Regions from separate parts of the Leclercia sp. S52 genome, predicted to be linked through region 3. Evidence: predicted binding sites of a transcription regulator. Region 3 holds the regulator's gene; each other region holds the start of a gene.
What was found. The regulator sigma-54, encoded in region 3, starts transcription at its own class of promoters, with help from an activator protein. The targets are predictions, from matches to a motif close to GTTGGCACANNTTTCGCTNT.
Positions count from the first base shown of each region.

Region 1: glnK (P-II family nitrogen regulator) is a predicted target of sigma-54. The motif match lies at 3,618-3,637, and genes of this name have one in related genera.
Region 2: norV (anaerobic nitric oxide reductase flavorubredoxin) is a predicted target of sigma-54. The motif match lies at 2,323-2,342, and genes of this name have one in related genera.

Region 1 is NZ_CP152474.1:1,082,430-1,088,641, forward strand. Features, by position in the region: gene AAHB66_RS05095 (SmdA family multidrug ABC transporter permease/ATP-binding protein) at 1-1,717, shown strand, start outside; gene AAHB66_RS05100 (SmdB family multidrug efflux ABC transporter permease/ATP-binding protein) at 1,710-3,488, shown strand; gene glnK (P-II family nitrogen regulator) at 3,685-4,023, shown strand; gene amtB (ammonium transporter AmtB) at 4,057-5,343, shown strand; gene tesB (acyl-CoA thioesterase II) at 5,440-6,212, opposite strand, start outside.
Region 2 is NZ_CP152474.1:3,846,744-3,852,955, reverse strand. Features, by position in the region: partial or broken gene norW (NADH:flavorubredoxin reductase NorW) at 1-829, opposite strand, end outside; gene norV (anaerobic nitric oxide reductase flavorubredoxin) at 826-2,274, opposite strand; gene norR (nitric oxide reductase transcriptional regulator NorR) at 2,464-3,978, shown strand; gene gutQ (arabinose-5-phosphate isomerase GutQ) at 3,975-4,940, opposite strand; gene AAHB66_RS18385 (DNA-binding transcriptional repressor) at 4,933-5,706, opposite strand; gene gutM (transcriptional regulator GutM) at 5,770-6,129, opposite strand.
Region 3 is NZ_CP152474.1:4,360,196-4,366,407, reverse strand. Features, by position in the region: gene rapZ (RNase adapter RapZ) at 1-777, opposite strand, end outside; gene ptsN (PTS IIA-like nitrogen regulatory protein PtsN) at 823-1,314, opposite strand; gene hpf (ribosome hibernation promoting factor) at 1,397-1,684, opposite strand; gene rpoN (RNA polymerase factor sigma-54) at 1,707-3,140, opposite strand; gene lptB (LPS export ABC transporter ATP-binding protein) at 3,188-3,913, opposite strand; gene lptA (lipopolysaccharide ABC transporter substrate-binding protein LptA) at 3,920-4,474, opposite strand; gene lptC (LPS export ABC transporter periplasmic protein LptC) at 4,443-5,018, opposite strand; gene kdsC (3-deoxy-manno-octulosonate-8-phosphatase KdsC) at 5,015-5,581, opposite strand; partial or broken gene kdsD (arabinose-5-phosphate isomerase KdsD) at 5,596-6,212, opposite strand, start outside.

The sequences.
Region 1 (6,212 bases), 1.7 Mb from region 3:
CGGTGCAGTGGCCCTGCTTATTATCATTGCCGTTCTGCAGCTCATCCCGCCAAAAGTGGTGGGCTATGTCGTGGATGGCGTAACGGAACAGCATTACACCACCGCACGGGTGATGATGTGGATCGGCACGCTGGTGCTGACGGCGGTAGTGGTCTATCTGCTGCGCTATGTCTGGCGCGTGCTGCTGTTCGGGGCTTCTTACCAGCTGGCAGTCGAGCTGCGGGAAGATTTTTACCGCCAGCTCAGCCGCCAGCATCCGGAATTTTATCTCCGCCACCGCACCGGGGATCTGATCGCCCGCGCCACCAACGATGTGGATCGCGTGGTCTTTGCCGCCGGGGAAGGGGTATTAACTCTGGTCGACTCGCTGGTGATGGGTTGCGCGGTGCTGATTGTGATGTCGACCCAAATCAGCTGGCAGTTAACCCTGCTGGCGCTGCTGCCGATGCCTGTTATGGCGCTGGCCATTAAACGCTACGGCGACCAGCTGCACCAGCGCTTCAAGCTGGCGCAGGCGGCGTTCTCCTCGCTCAACGACCGGACTCAGGAGAGCCTGACCAGTATCCGGATGATCAAAGCCTTTGGTCTGGAAGATCGCCAGTCGGCGCTGTTTGCCGCCGATGCCGCCGATACCGGGGCTAAAAACCTGCGCGTCGCCCGGATCGACGCCCGCTTTGATCCCACTATCTATATCGCCATTGGCACCGCCAACCTGCTGGCCATCGGCGGTGGTAGCTGGATGGTGATTAACGGCTCGCTGACCCTCGGTCAGTTGACCAGCTTTGCCATGTATCTGGGGCTGATGATCTGGCCGATGTTGGCCCTGGCCTGGATGTTTAACATTGTCGAGCGTGGCAGCGCGGCCTACAGCCGGATCCGCGCCATGCTCGCCGAAGCGCCGGTGGTCAACGACGGCAGCGAGCGTGTGCCGGACGGGCGCGGCGAGCTGAAATTTTCGGTGCGGGCATTTGCCTATCCGCATACGGAAAAAACGACGCTCGAAAACGTCAATTTCACGCTGCAACCGGGGCAAATGCTGGGGATCTGCGGCCCGACCGGGGCGGGGAAAAGTACCGTGCTCTCCCTGATCCAGCGCCACTTTGATATAGACCAGGGCGAGATCCGTTTCCACGACATTCCGCTCACCCGGCTGCAACTCGACAGCTGGCGCAGCCGGCTGGCGGTGGTGAGCCAGACGCCGTTCCTCTTCTCCGATACGGTTGCCAATAATATTGCGCTGGGTTGTCCTGAAGCGACCCGGGAAGCGATCGAGCACGTCGCCCGCCTTGCCAGCGTGCATGAGGATATCCTGCGCCTGCCCCAGGGCTATGAAACCGAAGTGGGCGAGCGCGGCGTGATGCTCTCGGGTGGGCAGAAGCAGCGTATCTCTATTGCCCGCGCGCTGCTGCTCAATGCCGAGATCCTGATCCTCGACGATGCGCTTTCCGCCGTCGACGGCCGCACCGAACATCAGATCCTGCATAATCTGCGCCAGTGGGGGGAGGGGCGCACGGTGATCATCAGCGCCCATCGCCTGTCGGCCCTGACCGAGGCGAGCGAAATTCTCGTGATGCAGCACGGGCACGTTGCCCAGCGTGGACAGCATGAACAGCTGGCGGAGCAGCCAGGATGGTATCGCGATATGTATCGCTATCAACAACTGGAAGCGGCGCTGGATGACGTGCCGGACATGACCGAGGAGGCCACCGATGCGTAGTTTTTCCCAGCTGTGGCCCACCCTGAAACGCCTGCTGGCGTATGGCTCGCCGTGGCGCAAACCGCTGTCGCTGGCCGTAGTGTTGCTGTGGATTGCGGCGATTGCCGAAGTGACCGGCCCGCTGCTGATCAGCTATTTCATCGACAACATGGTGGCCAAAAACTATCTCCCGCTCGGTCTGGTGACCGGGCTGGCGGTGGCCTATGTCGGCCTGCAGCTGCTGGCGGCCGGGCTGCATTATGCTCAGTCGTTGCTGTTTAACCAGGCCGCCGTCGGGGTGGTACAGCAGTTACGTACCGACGTGATGGATGCCGCTCTTCGCCAGCCGCTGAGCGCGTTCGATACCCAGCCCGTCGGACAGATTATCTCCCGTGTCACCAACGATACCGAAGTGATCCGCGATCTCTATGTCACGGTGGTGGCCACGGTGCTGCGCAGCGCCGCCCTGGTCGGTGCCATGCTGGTGGCGATGTTCAGTCTGGAGTGGCGCATGGCGCTGGTGGCGATGGCGATTTTCCCGGCGGTGATGATTGTGATGATTATCTACCAGCGCTACAGCACGCCGATTGTCCGTCGCGTGCGGGCCTATCTGGCGGATATCAACGATGGCTTCAACGAAGTCATCAACGGCATGAGCGTCATCCAACAGTTCCGCCAGCAGGAGCGTTTTGGCGAGCGGATGGGCGAGGCCAGCCGCTCCCACTATATGGCCCGTATGCAGACGCTGCGGCTGGATGGTTTTCTCCTGCGGCCGCTGCTCAGCCTGTTCTCGGCGCTGGTGCTGTGCGGGCTGCTGATGCAGTTTGGTTTTGCCGCTGGCGGCACCATTGAGGTCGGGGTGCTGTATGCCTTTATCAGCTACCTGGGTCGTCTTAACGAGCCGCTGATCGAGCTGACCACTCAGCAGTCGATGCTGCAGCAGGCGGTGGTTGCCGGCGAGCGCGTCTTTGAGCTGATGGATCGCCCGCGTCAGGCCTACGGCGATGACAATCGCGACCTGCAAAGCGGCACCATTGAGTTTGATCAGGTCTCCTTTGCCTATCGCGAGGACCGGCTGGTCTTACAGGATATCGATCTGAAGGTGCCGTCCCGCAGTTTCGTCGCGCTGGTCGGCCATACCGGCAGCGGTAAAAGTACCCTCGCCAGCCTGCTGATGGGCTACTACCCGCTCACCGAAGGGGAAATTCGCCTCGACGGGCGTCCGCTTTCGACCCTGAGCCACGCCGTGCTGCGTAAAGGGGTGGCGATGGTGCAACAGGATCCGGTAGTGCTGGCCGACACCTTCTTCGCCAACGTTACGCTCGGGCGGCCGTTTAGCGAGGAGCAGGTGTGGGACGTGCTGGAGAAAGTGCAGCTGGCGGAGCTGGCGCGCGGCCTGCACGACGGTATTCATACCCGGCTGGGTGAGCAGGGGAATAACCTCTCGGTGGGGCAAAAACAGCTGTTGGCCCTGGCCCGGGTGCTGATTGATACGCCGCAGGTGCTGATCCTCGATGAAGCCACGGCCAGCATCGACTCCGGTACCGAGCAGGCGATCCAGCAGGCGCTGGCCGCAGTGCGTGAACATACCACCCTGGTGGTGATTGCCCACCGCCTGTCGACCATTGTCGAGGCGGATACCATTCTGGTGCTTCATCGCGGCCAGGCGGTTGAGCGCGGTACCCATAAGCAACTGCTTGAGGCGAAAGGGCGTTACTGGCAGATGTATCAGCTGCAGCTGGCCGGGGAAGAGCTGGCCGCCAGCACGCGTGAAGAGTCGCTCAGCGCCTGATGCACTAAAATTAAGCATCCTGCCAGCCGCTGAATCGGTTGGTGCAAAAATGAAACGCATCATGCACTGTCATGGTGCGTTTTTTTTCGTTCTCTCTCCGCCACGCCTCATCCTTCCTCTCTTTTCAATTCTGGCACACCGCTTGCAATACCAAATCAGTTCGCTAGCCATTTCCGAATTCTGACTGGAGAGATATATGAAGCTGGTTACCGTGGTCATCAAACCATTCAAGCTCGAAGACGTGCGTGAAGCACTCTCTTCAATGGGTATTCAGGGGCTGACCGTCACCGAGGTGAAAGGCTTTGGGCGACAGAAAGGTCATGCGGAGCTGTACCGTGGCGCTGAATACAGCGTCAACTTCCTGCCAAAAGTGAAGATTGACGTGGCGATCGCCGACGATCAGCTGGATGAAGTTATCGACGTAATTAGCAAAGCAGCCTACACCGGCAAAATTGGCGACGGCAAAATTTTCGTTGCTGAGCTGCAACGCGTCATTCGCATTCGTACAGGCGAAGCCGACGAAGCGGCACTGTAAAAAATCAGGCACACAGTGATAGGGATCGAGAAAATGAACACAACAACACTCAAAGCAGGTCTGGGGTCTCTGGCACTGCTGCCGGGGCTGGCAATGGCGGCACCGGCGGTGGCAGACAAAGCCGATAACGCCTTTATGATGATTTGCACCGCGCTGGTGCTGTTTATGACCATCCCGGGGATTGCGCTGTTTTACGGTGGCCTGATCCGCGGCAAAAACGTCCTCTCCATGCTCACTCAGGTGACGGTAACTTTCGCGCTGGTTTGCGTCCTGTGGGTAGTCTACGGCTACTCGCTGGCCTTCGGGGAAGGCAACGCCTTCTTCGGCAGCTTCAACTGGGCGATGCTGAAAAATATTGAGCTGACCGCGGTAATGGGCAGCTTCTATCAGTACATCCACGTGGCGTTCCAGGGTTCGTTCGCCTGTATCACCGTCGGGCTGATTGTTGGCGCGCTGGCGGAACGTATTCGCTTCTCCGCAGTGCTGATCTTCGTAGTGGTCTGGCTGACGCTCTCCTATGTGCCGGTGGCGCATATGGTCTGGGGCGGTGGTCTGCTGGCTTCCCATGGCGCGCTGGACTTCGCGGGCGGTACTGTGGTTCACATCAACGCCGCGGTGGCAGGCCTGGTGGGCGCATACCTGATTGGAAAACGCGTCGGTTTTGGCAAAGAAGCCTTCAAACCGCACAACCTGCCGATGGTCTTCACCGGCACCGCGATCCTCTACTTCGGCTGGTTTGGCTTTAACGCCGGTTCCGCCAGTGCAGCCAACGAAATCGCGGCGCTGGCCTTCGTGAACACCGTTATTGCGACCGCAGGTGCCATTCTCTCCTGGATCTTTGGCGAGTGGGCGGTACGCGGTAAACCTTCCCTGCTGGGTGCCTGTTCCGGTGCGATTGCGGGTCTGGTTGGCATCACCCCGGCCTGTGGTTTTGTCGGTGTCGGCGGCGCGCTGCTCGTCGGTATCGTGGCGGGTCTGGCCGGTCTGTGGGGTGTTACTGCGCTGAAACGCGTGCTGCGTGTGGACGATCCTTGTGACGTCTTTGGCGTGCATGGCGTGTGCGGCATCGTCGGCTGCATCATGACCGGCATCTTCGCCTCAACCTCGCTGGGCGGTGTCGGCTACGCAGAAGGCGTGAGCATGGGTCATCAGGTGCTGGTTCAGCTGGAAAGTATCGCCATCACGGTGGTCTGGTCGGGCGTAGTGGCCTTTATCGGCTACAAGCTGGCGGACATGACGGTGGGTCTGCGCGTACCGGAAGAGCAGGAGCGCGAAGGTCTGGACGTCAACAGCCACGGTGAGAATGCGTATAACGCCTGATTTGAAGGTATTGCCCGGTGGCGCTACGCTTACCGGGCCTACGGAAAGTGCTTTTGTAGGCCGGGTAAGGCGAAGCCGCCACCCGGCTTTTTCACATCATCCCCGGTTGCGCATCACCCCTTCCTGCACCGTAGAAGCCACCAGCACCCCATCCTGGGTATAAAACTCACCGCGAACAAACCCGCGCGCGCTCGACGCGGAGGTACTCTCCACGCTGTACAGCAGCCAGTCGTTCATATCAAACGGACGGTGGAACCACATCGAATGGTCGATAGTGGCAACCTGCATCCCTTTCTCAAGGAAGCCCACGCCGTGCGGCTGCAGGGCAACCGGCAGGAAGTTGAAATCGGACGCATAACCCAGCAGATACTGATGGACGCGGAAATCTTCCGGCACCGTGCCGTTGGCGCGGATCCAGACCTGACGCGCCGGCTCGGCGGTATGGCCCTTCATCGGGTTATGGAACTCTACCGGGCGGATCTCCAGCGGTTTGTCGCAAAGAAACTTCTCTTTTACCTGCGGAGGCAGCAGATGCGCCAGCGCGCGGGCAATGTCCGTTTCAGACTTTAACTCGTCCGGTGCCGGGGCAGGGGGCATCGTTTTTTGATGCTCATAGCCCGGCTCTGGCGCCTGGAATGAGGCGGTCATATAGAAGATCGGCTTGCCGTTCTGCACTGCCGCCACGCGACGGGCGCTGAAGCTGTTACCGTCACGCAGGACTTCCACGTCATAGACGATCGGTTTCTGGCTGTCGCCAGGGCGCAAAAAGTAGCTGTGAAAGGAGTGCACAAAGCGTTCTGCAGGTACTGTCTCTTTAGCTGCGTAGAGGGCTTGCCCCACAACCTGACCGCCGAATACCTGGCGTAAAC
Region 2 (6,212 bases), 510 kb from region 3:
TTTCGGCGCAGTCGCCCAGGGCATAGATATCCGGCTGCGTGGTTTGCAGATAACTGTCGACCTTCACGCCGCGGTTTGTTTCTGCCCCGGCACGCTGGGCCAGCCCGATTTCCGGACGCAGGCCGGTGGCGGCAATGACCACATCCACCTCAATGCAGCGGTCGCGATCCAGCAGGGCGCAGATGCCGTTATCGGTTTTGGTCAGGCTTTGCAGTTGGGATTTCAGCTGCAGATGCACGCCCATATCGGTCAGTCGATGTTGTAAGCGACTGCTTACTTCGGCTGGCATCAGCGCCGACAGAATGCTGGCGGAGTGGTCAACCAGGGTGACCGCTTTCCCGGCCCGGCAAAAATCCATCGCCAGTTCGCTGCCGATAAGCCCCGCGCCAACAATCATCACCCTTTTGGCGTCACGCAGCGTGGTTTCGCAGGCGCGGTACTCCATCTGGCTGTTGAGGGTCAGCATCAGCTCGCGGCCCGGAACCGGCGGCACAAAGGCCGAGGCCCCGGTGGCCAGCACCAGTTTGTCATACGACCACTGCTGGTCTTTCGCTTTGACCACGTGTGCTGCGGCATCGATGTCGGTCACCCAGCTGTAGGGGAACAGGCGCAGGTTAAACTGTTCGGCAAACTCCCCCGCCGTCTGGCGGGTGAGGTCGTCGGCGTGCTGACTCTGGCTGATAACGTGGCTTAAGTCCGGCTTGTTGTACTCATCCATGCTGTCCGCGGCGATCAGCGTCAGCGGGACGTTCGCATCCTGTTTACGGATATTTTTCACCAGCTGGCGGGCGGCGAAGCCCGAGCCGATAATCACGATACCCTGGCTCATTTTGCCTCCGATGCCAGTTCGTCAAAGACGTCTTTTCCGAGGGAACATTCCGGGCAGAGGAAGTTATCCGGCACGTCACTCCACGGTGTGCCTGGGGCGACATCCTGCAGCGGTTCGCCGAGGGCCGGATCGTAAATCCACTGGCAGACGCTGCACTGCATGCAAGGGCCGAGGTCGGCGGCTGCCGCTTCTGCACCGGCGCTGGCTTCCTGCTCTGGTGCGGCTTTAGCGGTCGCTTCCGGCAGCGGAGCGAGCGCCCACTGACGTGCAATGTCGCGGCCGTGCTGACGACAGATTTCCAGCGCATCCAGATCCGGACGCCATTTCGCCTTCAGGCTCATCGACATTTCAAAGCCCGCATCCTGCAGACGGGTAGAGAGACGGTCGACCGCGCCGCCGCTCCAGCCGTGGGAGCCGAAGGCGCTGGCGCGTTTGTTACGGAAGCGCAGGCCGGTCATCTCTTCCACCAGGCCGGCAATTTTCGGCATCATCACGTTGTTCATGGTGGAGGTGCCCACCAGCACGCCTTTGGAGCGGAAGACGTTGGTCAGAATGTCGTTCTTGTCGCTGCGCGCCACGTTAAAGATTTTCACCGCCACGTTCGGATCCACTTCGTTGATGCCCTGGGCAATCGCGTCGGCCATCATGCGGGTATTGTTGGACATGGTGTCGTAGAAAATGGTGATGCGGTCTTCCTGATAGTCTGCGGCCCATTTCAGGTACTGCTCGACGATCTGGGTTGGGTTCTCACGCCATACCACGCCGTGGGAGGTGGCAATCATATCCACCGGCAGGTTGAAGCCGAGGATTTCGGTAATTTTTGGCGTGACCAGACGGCTGAACGGGGTCAGGATGTTGGCGTAGTAGCGCTGGCACTGCTCGTACAGCTCGGCCTGATCCACTTCATCATTGAACAGACGTTCGTCGCAGTAGTGCTGGCCGAAGGCGTCGTTACTGAACAGCACGGCGTCGCCGGTCATGTAGGTCATCATGCTGTCCGGCCAGTGCAGCATCGGAGTTTCAACGAAGATCAGCTGTTTGCCGTTGCCGATATCCAGTGAGTCACCGGTTTTCACTACGTTGAAATTCCACTCCGGATGGTGATGGTGACCATTGATGGAGTCGATGGCGTTATTGGTACAGTAGATCGGGGTGTCCGGGATGCAGGACATCAGCTCGGTCAGCGCCCCGGCGTGATCTTCTTCAGCATGGTTAATGATGATGTAGTCGATATCGGCCAGGTCAATTTCACTGCGCAGGTTTTGCACGAATTCACGGCTGAATTTATGATCGACGGTATCGATCAGGACGTTTTTTTCTTCCCGGATGAGATAGCTGTTGTAGCTGCTGCCGCGCAGCGTTTTGTACTCCGTCCCGTGAAAATCACGTACTTCCCAGTCACGTTGACCAACCCAATGAATATTGTTTTTAACCAGAATAGACATAGCAACCTCAACTTAATACAGCGAAATTAAACGAAAGATGTAATGGTAATTGCAGGTTGCGTGCCAACTTTTTATTATATTGATTTTAAAGCATTTTTAAAATATTAACCCCTGATAGGTAGTCAATTTGACTGTCATTGATATAGTCAATATGACAAGATGCATTGTCAAAATGACAGCGAGGCGAGAATGAGTTTTTCTGTAGAGGTGCTGGCGAAAATCGCCATTGAATTGCAGAGCGGCATTGGTCATCAGGATCGTTTTCAGCGGCTGATCTCCACCCTGCGTCACGTGCTGGATTGCGATGCCTCGGCGCTGCTGCGCTATGAAGGACGGCAGTTTATCCCGCTGGCGATCGACGGCCTGGCCCAGGACGTGCTGGGGCGGCGCTTTACCCTGGAGGGCCATCCGCGGCTGGAGACTATCGCCCGCGCCGGGGATGTGGTGCGCTTCCCGGCCGACAGCGACCTGCCCGATCCTTACGACGGGCTGATCCCCGGCCAGGAGAGCCTGAAGGTGCACGCCTGTATCGGCCTGCCGCTGTTTGCCGGGCAGAACCTGATTGGGGCCCTGACCCTCGACGGCATGTCGCCGGACCAGTTCGATACCTTCAGCGACGAAGAGCTGAGGCTGATTGCCGCTCTCGCCGCCGGGGCGCTGAACAATGCCCTGCTGATTGAGCAGCTCGAGAGCCAGAACAGCCTGCCCGCGGGCCCGGCGGCCTTTGAGCAGGTGAAAAATACCGAGATGATCGGCCTGTCGCCGGGCATGATGAGCCTGAAAAAAGAGATTGAGATTGTCGCCGCCTCCGACCTGAACGTGCTGATCGAGGGCGAAACCGGCACCGGCAAAGAGCTGGTGGCGAAAGCCATCCACGAGGCCTCACCGAGGGCGGTTAATCCGCTGGTCTACCTCAACTGCGCCGCCCTGCCGGAAAGCGTGGCGGAGAGCGAGCTGTTCGGCCACGTCAAAGGGGCCTTTACCGGAGCCATCAGCAACCGCAGCGGCAAGTTTGAGATGGCCGATAACGGCACCCTGTTCCTCGATGAGATTGGCGAGCTGTCGCTGGCGCTTCAGGCCAAGCTGCTGCGGGTACTGCAGTACGGCGATATCCAGCGGGTGGGCGACGACCGCAGCCTGCGGGTTGACGTGCGGGTGCTGGCGGCCACCAACCGCGATCTGCGCGAAGAGGTGCTGGCCGGCAACTTCCGCGCCGACCTGTTCCATCGCCTGAGCGTTTTCCCGCTTTCGGTGCCGCCGCTGCGCGAGCGGGGCGAGGACGTGGTGCTGCTGGCGGGCTATTTCTGCGAACAGTGCCGGCTGCGGATGGGGTTATCCCGGGTGGTGCTCAGCCCCGGCGCGCGGGCGCACCTGCTGAGCTACGGCTGGCCGGGCAACGTGCGCGAGCTGGAGCATGCCATCCACCGGGCGGTAGTGCTGGCCCGGGCGGCGCGGCTGGGGGATGACGTGGTGATCCACGCCCAGCATTTTGCCCTGCATGATGAGAGCGCGCCTGCGGTGACGCTGGAAACCCCGGTGGTGGTGAATCAGAACCTGCGTGAGGCGACGGAAGAGTTTCAGCGCCAGACGATTGCCCGGGCGCTGGAGCAGAACGGTCGCAGCTGGGCGGCAAGCGCGAGGGCGCTGGAGACCGACGTCGCCAACCTGCACCGGCTGGCGAAACGTCTGGGTCTGAAAAGCTAGATAATGCCTGCCTGGTAGAAATCCTGCAGGTTGATGGCGCCGCACAGGCGGCCATTTTCGTCCACCACCGGGGCGGCGGTGATTTTGCGCTTCAGCAGCAGCTCTTTGGCTTCAATAGCGCGACTGTCGGCCTTCAGCGTGAGGCCGCCGGTGGTCATGGCGCTGCTGACGCTCACCTCCAGCTTGCCGCCGCCCACCAGCCAGCGACGCAGGTCGCCGTCGGTGAAGACGCCTTTCACTTGATTGTCGTCATCGCAGACCGCCACCAGCCCCAGGCCGGTGCGGCTCAGCTCCAGCATCGCATCCATCACGCTGGCGTTCAGCTTCACCTGCGGCGTGGCCTCGTCGGTGCGCATCAGATGGTGCACCTTGTTCAGCAGGCGTGCGCCCAGCGCCCCGGCAGGGTGGGAGCGGGCAAAATCTTCTTCATTAAAGCCGCGGGCCTGCATTACCGCCATTGCCAGCGCATCGCCCATCATCAGGGTATTCACGGTGCTGGAGGTCGGGGCCAGGTGCATCGGGCAGGCTTCGCGCTCCACCGAAATATCCAGCGTGGCTTTGGCAGCCAGCGCCAGCGGCGAGCGGGATTTACCGGTCATCGCCAGCAGCGCGACCGATTTTTCCTGCAGGCGCGGCAGGATCAGATCCAGCTCTTTCGCCGAGCCGGAGTAGGAGATAAACAGCAGCACGTCGCGGCTTTCGATCATCCCCAGGTCGCCGTGCAGGGCTTCCGCCGGATGGACAAAAAAGGCCGGGGTGCCGGTGCTGGCCAGGGTCGCGGCAATCTTTTTGCCGATATGCCCGGACTTGCCGATCCCCGCGACGATCACTTTCCCTTCGCACTGAATAATGGTGTTTGCCGCCCGAACGAAATCCTCTCCCAGACGGTCCGGCAGGCGGCTGGCCTCCTGCAGTTCGAGCATCAGGGTTTGGCGACCCGCGTTTAACAGAAAATCACTCATCTCTCTCTCCGGTTACAATCACTTCGATTCCTTTCTCTTCCAGCGCTTTTTTGAACGCCGGATCGATACCCGCGTCGGTGATCAGCTTATCGACGCTCTCAAGGCTACAGACAATGTTCGGGCTTTTACGGCCAAACTTCGACGAGTCGGCCATCAGGATCACTTCCCGGGCGGCGTTGCACATCGCTTTGCTGACGCTGAACACCTCGTTGAAAGTGGTCACGCCCGCGTTGAGATCGATGCCGTCGGTGCCCATAAACAGCCGGTCAAAGCTGAAATGGTCGAAGGCGTTCTCCGCCAGCTGGCCGTGAAACGAGGCTGATTTTTTACGGAAGGTGCCGCCGGGCATCAGGATGGTTTGTTCGTTGTCTAATTCTGACAGGGCGTTGACGATATGCAGGCTGTTGGTCATCACCGTGATGTTATTAAAGCGGCTCAGCATCGGCACCATCTGCAGCACCGTACTGCCCGCGTCGAGGATGATGGAGTCGCCGTCATGGATATACTTGACCGCCGCCTCAGCAATTAACGCCTTCTGATGGGTGTTGATCAGCGTCTTGTGATCGATGGGCGGATCGGCTTCGTCCTTATTCAGCACCACGCCGCCATAGGTGCGGATCACCGCCCCGGAGTTCTCCAGGATCACCAGATCCTTGCGGATGGTGGTGCCGGTGGTGTCAAAGTAGTGGGCCAGATCCTCAACCGAACATTTTCCCTGCTTTTGCAGGTGGTCGAGAATGGCCGCCTGCCGCTGACGGGGTTTCATAGGCGTTGCGTTCCTCAGGTTGCGAAATGATAATTTCGCAAGCTTATAGCGTTCACATCGAAATTATCCATGTTTCAATTTAAGCGCTAATGATAGTGCATCCTGACAGAGCGAATCATTGGGAAAGATCACATCAGGCTTCAATTCCTGCAGCGCGGTGCCGTTAATCGCTGCAATTTTCATCGGTCGGGCAAAGACCGTCAGCCCGCGCATCATCAACGAGTCGCAGACCCGGTGATTGTCGTCCAGCGCAATGGCGACAATCACCCGCGGTTTGAAGCGCCCGCCGGAGCGGCCCACGCCGACCCGGCCTTTCTGGCAGAGGGCGTCGAAGGCGCGGTTAAAGCGGTGGATTTGCCAGCCGCCGAGCGCCAGCTGGCCCAGCCAGGCGATAACGGCGACGGTGATGAATGTGGTAACCATATCAGCTCCTTAATTGCCGGGCGGCACTTCGCTTGCCCGGCCTACGAATAATCTCCCTCTCCCTGTGGGAGAGGGTTGGGGTG
Region 3 (6,212 bases):
CTCAGCAATATAGACCGAACGGTGTTTGCCCCCGGTACAGCCAATCGCCACCGTCAGGTAGCTGCGATTGTTTGTCTCCAGCATTGGCAACCAGAGTTCAAGGTAGCTGCGCGTCTGATAGATAAAGTTATGCACTTCCGTATGCCTGTCAAGGAACGCGGCAACGGGCTTATCCAGGCCGGTCATCGGACGCAGCTTTGGATCCCAGTGCGGGTTGGGCAGGAAGCGCACGTCAAACACATAGTCTGCATCGATCGGGATGCCGTGCTTAAAGCCGAAAGATTCAAACACCATCGTCAGCTCGCGCTCGCGTTTGCCCAGCAGACGGGTACGCAGCATCTCCGCCAGTTCATGAACGGACATTTCGGAGGTATCGACGATCAGATCGGCACGTGAGCGCAGCGGCTCCAGCAGATCGCTCTCCTGGTCAATGGCGCTTTCCAGCGACAGGTTTTTGCTGGAGAGCGGATGCAGACGGCGGGTATCGCTGTAGCGACGGATCAGCGTATTGCGATCGGCATCAAGGAACAGCAGCTGAGGTGAAAACGCCTCCGGCAAACTGCTCATCGCCTGCTCAAAGATCTCCGGCGATTCAGGCATGTTACGCACGTCGATGCTGACCGCGGCGGAAATCTGCCGATCGGCCAGCGATCTCGCCAGCTCGGGCAGCAGCACCACCGGCAGGTTATCGACGCAGTAAAAGCCCATATCTTCCAGCGCTCGCAGGGCGACCGATTTCCCGGATCCCGAACGACCGCTGACGATCATCAGCACCATGTACCGTTTCTCCTCAGGACTACAGATGTCAAAGCCATCACCCGATTACGCATCATCCTGATTGCCTTCCGTTTCCGTAATAATTTGATAAAGCTCCTCATCGCTCTGTGCCGCGCGCAAACGGCGACAGATGGTTTTATCCGCCAGACGTTTGGCCACCAGCGAGAGGGTGTGCAAATGTGTTTTGGTCTGATCGGCTGGCACCAGCAGGGCAAACAGCAGATCGACAGGCTGGTTATCAATGGCATCAAAGGCGATAGGTGTTTCCAGCTGAACAAACACGCCTACAGCGCGCAGAGTATCCTCTTCAAGTTTGCCATGGGGAATGGCGATGCCGTTGCCGATGCCGGTACTGCCCATTTTTTCGCGGGTCAGGATCGCTTCAAATACCACTTGCGGCGGCAGGCTCAGCTGTTTTGCGGCCAGTTCACTGATGATTTCCAGGGCACGTTTTTTGCTCTGGCAGTGGACGGCACTGCGAGTACATTCCTGATTAAGGACACTGCTCAGTTGTAGAGTTGAATCGTTATTCATCATAATTTCACCTAAGCGCTAACTGTACAAAGGGCCCGTTGTGTTTCACAACAGGCCATCCTGCACCCGTTAACTGCCCGGACAATTAGTGTTGTTTCAGTTTATCTTTATGTTTGTTTAGCTGTCGTGCCAGCTTGTCAATCAAGCCGTCGATAGCCGCGTACATGTCTTGTCCTTCCGCACTGGCATGGATTTCGCCTCCGTTAACATGCAGGGTCGCATCCGAGATATGAGTCACTTTTTCCACTTTTAACACAATGTAGACCTGATTGATCCTCTCGAAATACTGCTCCAGCTTGGCGAACTTCGTATTCACAAACTCGCGCAGGGCCTCAGTGATCTCGACGTTGTGTCCAGTGATGTTGAGCTGCATAGTGTCTTCCTTATCGGTTGTGTCAGACCAGTTGTTTACGCTGGTTTGACGGCGGAATGGATAAAGACTCTCGATACTTCGCAACAGTACGGCGTGCCACCATGATACCTTGATCGGACAGCATGGTGGTTAACTTACTGTCGCTCAGTGGTTTCGCGGGGTTTTCCGCGGCGATCAATTTTTTCACCAGCGCCCGGATGGCTGTCGACGAGGCTTCGCCGCCGCCTTCGGTGTTGACATGGCTGGAGAAAAAATACTTAAGCTCAAAAATACCGCGCGGACTGTGCAGATACTTCTGCGTCGTCACGCGGGAAATCGTCGATTCATGCATCTCGACGGCCTGAGCGATATCCGCCAGCACCATCGGTTTCATAAACTCTTCACCCTGTTCAAAAAACGCCTGCTGCTGCTCCACGATGCAGCGGCTGACGCGCAGCAACGTATCATTGCGGCTCTCGAGGCTTTTGATCAGCCAGCGCGCCTCCTGCAGATTGCTGCGGATAAACTGGTTATCCGAGTCGTTGCGCGAGCTGGTACACATCGAAGCGTACTGCTGATTAATTTGCAGCCGCGGGATGCTGTCGGAGTTGAGTTCCACGGTCCACAGGCCGTTATGTTTGCGTACCAGCACGTCGGGAATGACGTACTCGGGCTCGCTGGTCTGGATTGACTGCCCCGGACGCGGATCCAGCGACTGGATCAGATTAACCGCTTCTTTCAGGATCTCTTCTTTCAGGCGCGTCACGCGCATCAACGAGCGGAAGTCGTGGTTGGCCAGCAGATCCAGATGTTCGCTGACAATCAGGCGAGCCTCTTCAAGCCACGGCGTCTCTTTGACGAACTGCGAAAGCTGGATCAGCAGGCAGTCACGTAAATCCCGTGCCGCGACGCCGACCGGATCAAAACGCTGGACGCGCTTCAGAACCGCTTCGACCTCTTCAAGGTCGATCTCATCGTCACCGATACTTTCCAGAATCTCGTCCAGCGACACGGTCAAATAGCCGGTCTCATCAACGGCATCGACGATGGAGGTGGCAATGGCGCGATCGGTATCGGAAAACGGCGTCAGCTCCACCTGCCACATCAGGTAATCCTGCAGCGACTGGGTGGTTTCGCCCTGATACACCGGCAATTCATCATCCTGGTAGTCTGCGCGCGTGCCGGACGGTGTGCCCGCGGTGTAGATCTCATCCCAACTGGCATCAAGAGGAAGCTCGTCAGGCATCTCTTTTTGCTCCAGCGCGTCAACGCTGTCGAGCGTTTCGTTGTCCTGGGTTTGCTGAGTTTCTACCTCGTCGTGAAGATCGGTTTGCTCAAGCAGGGGATTACTGTCCAGCGCTTGCTGCAGCTCCTGCTGAAGTTCCAGCGTCGACAGCTGCAACAGACGGATGGCCTGTTGTAACTGCGGCGTCATTGCCAGCTGTTGGCTGAGCCTTAATTGCAAACCTTGCTTCATGTTCAGAGCATTTTTCTCCGTTTACGCGAGACTGAACTTCTACCCTATCAGAGTCTGAAGTCTTCCCCAAGATACACGCGCTTAACATGCTCGTCTTCGAGGATCTGCTGCGGTGTGCCGTGAGCAATCAGATGGCCCTGGCTGACGATGTAAGCACGCTCACAGACCGCCAGCGTCTCACGCACGTTATGGTCGGTGATAAGCACTCCCAGACCGCTGTCGCGCAGATGCTCAATAATTCGTTTGATATCAATAACCGAAATCGGGTCAACGCCCGCAAAGGGTTCATCGAGCAGAATGAATTTCGGGTTTGCCGCCAGCGCACGGGCAATTTCCACACGGCGGCGTTCACCACCGGAGAGCGCCTGGCCCAGGCTGTCTCGCAGATGTTCGATGTGGAACTCTTCCATCAGCTCGTTGGCGCGATCCTGACGCTGCTCGGAGGTCAAATCATCACGGATCTGCAGCACCGCCATCAGGTTGTCGAAGACGCTGAGACGGCGGAAAATCGAGGCTTCCTGCGGCAGATAACCGATGCCGCGACGTGCACGCGCGTGAAGGGGCAGCAGGCTGATATCTTCATCATCAATGATGATGTTACCCGCATCGCGCGGCACAATGCCGACCACCATATAAAAGGTGGTGGTTTTACCCGCACCGTTAGGACCCAACAGGCCGACAATTTCGCCGGAGTTGACGGTCAAACTGACATCTTCCACTACGCGACGGCCCTTGTAGGCTTTGGCGAGATTCTTTGCAGTTAATGTTGCCATAACGAATTAGTTACTCTTTTTCTGTGCCGGGGCCTGAGTGTTATTTTTGTCCTGCAGCTGCGATGGCACCAGGACGGTCGTCACGCGTTTGCCTTTTTCACTGAAGGCCTGCATTTTTTGCTCTTTCACCAGATAGGTGATCTTGTCGCCCTTGATGTTGCTGTCGAGCTGCTCCAGGAAGGCATTGCCGGTCAGCACCACGAAGTCTTTCGCCAGCTCGTAGTGCATCTGGGAGGCACGGCCTTTCACCGGCTTGCCGTTGTCCTGCATCTGGTAGAAGGTGGCCGGGTTGCCGTAGCCATCGATAATCTCTTTACCGTCTTCCCCGCCAGGTCGCGTCACCACCACCTTATCGGCGTTGATTTTGATGGTGCCCTGGGTCACGACAACATTGCCGGTAAAGGTCACCACGTTGCCCTGCATATCGAGCGATTGCGTATCGGATTCGATATGAATCGGCTGCTCGGTATCACCCGTCACAGCAAGCGCAGGCAGGCTGACGGCCAGCATCGCGCTGGCAATAACAAATTTAAGGCTGAGTTTGTTTGCTTGGAATTTCATAGGAGGTTCTAACCTTTTCAATCAGCTCTGCGTTCTTGCTGCGTAAGTTCCCGCGCATTCTCAGACCGCTGGAATTAAATGTTGTGCCGTATAGCGTGACCAGATCCTGCGACGTAACATCCTGAGTCACAAGGTTAATCTGTGCGTTATCGGTTGTGATTTTGCGCAACTGTGAGTCTGCGGTCAGCGCATTCACCTCAACATGACCATACAGATAAAGCATACGGTCATTCGTCAGTTTTGCCCGGTCTGATTTAATCGACCATGTCGGCACTTTATTGACATCAAACGTGGTCATCACCGGTTGGGTAAACCAGGAGACACCCTGTTCGGAAAAATACTCAACATGCTGAGCGATAAGGCGATAATTCAGCGCGCCTTCCGGGCTGTAGACCACGGTATCGCTGTGATCGCTTTTGTATGTTGGATCGTTAGTATTGACCGCCGGCGCTTGTTCGTCGTCCTTGTCAGCGAGATTCACGCCAATCAGTACCAGTGCTACCAGCGAAAGCAGAATAATAACCCAACGTCTGGTTTTACTCATATCGATTGCCCTTTGGCCTCATCAAGCTTACCCTGCGCCAGCAGCAGCAGGTCGCAGACTTCTCTTACTGCGCCGCGGCCACCGTTGATACGGGTGACGTAGTCAGCGCGCGGGATCAAAAGCGGATGGGCATCGGCAACGGCGACGCTCAGACCCACTTCTGCCATCACTGGCCAGTCAATCAGATCGTCTCCGACATAGGCGACGTTTTCCGGAGCGATGGCAAGTTTACCAAGTAAGTCCCTGAAAGCGACCATCTTATCGGATTGTCCCTGATAGAGATGGGTAATGCCCAGCGTTTCGCAACGATCTTCTACCAGTTTAGCCTTACGCCCGGTGATGATGGCAACTTCTATGCCAGAAGTGAGCGCACAGCGAATGCCGTAACCATCACGCACGTTGAAGGCTTTCAGCTCTTCGCCATTGTTGCCCATATAAATCAGGCCGTCAGACAGCACGCCATCCACGTCAAGGATCAGCAGGCGAATGTTTTCGGCCTGCGACATCATCTGCGCGCTGACCGGGCCATAACAGGTTGCAAGGGATGCACCCGCATTACTCATTGTCTTATCCTTCATTACACTACGCCTGCGCGCAGCAGATCATGCATATGTACCACACCCAGCAACTGGTCGCCATCAGCAACCATAACGGAGGTGATATTGCGGGACTGCATCAGGTTCAACACTTCGACGGCAAGCGTGCCGGGGCGCACCCGGATCCCCCCCGGTCGTCATCACATCGGCGATACCCAGCTTGCGGACATCGCCCCCCATATCAAATACGCGGCGCAGGTCGCCGTCGGTGAAGATCCCTTCGATTATCATCTGGTCGTTGCAGATGACGGTCATGCCGAGATTTTTACGGGTAATTTCCAGCAGCGCATCGCGCAGGGAGGCCTCTTTGCTGACGTGCGGAATTTCAGCCCCGGTGTGCATGATATCATTCACTCGCAGCAGCAGTTTACGTCCCAGCGCGCCGCCCGGATGGGAGAGGGCAAAGTCTTCGGCGGTAAAGCCGCGGGCTTCGAGCAGGGCGACGGCCAGCGCATCGCCCATCACCAGCGCGGCGGTGGTGCTGGAGGTCGGTGCCAGCCCCAGCGGGCAGGCCTCTTTCGGCACTTTAACGCACAGATGGATATCCGCGGCGCGCGCCATGCTGCTCTCAGGGCGGCTGGTAATACAGATGAGGGGA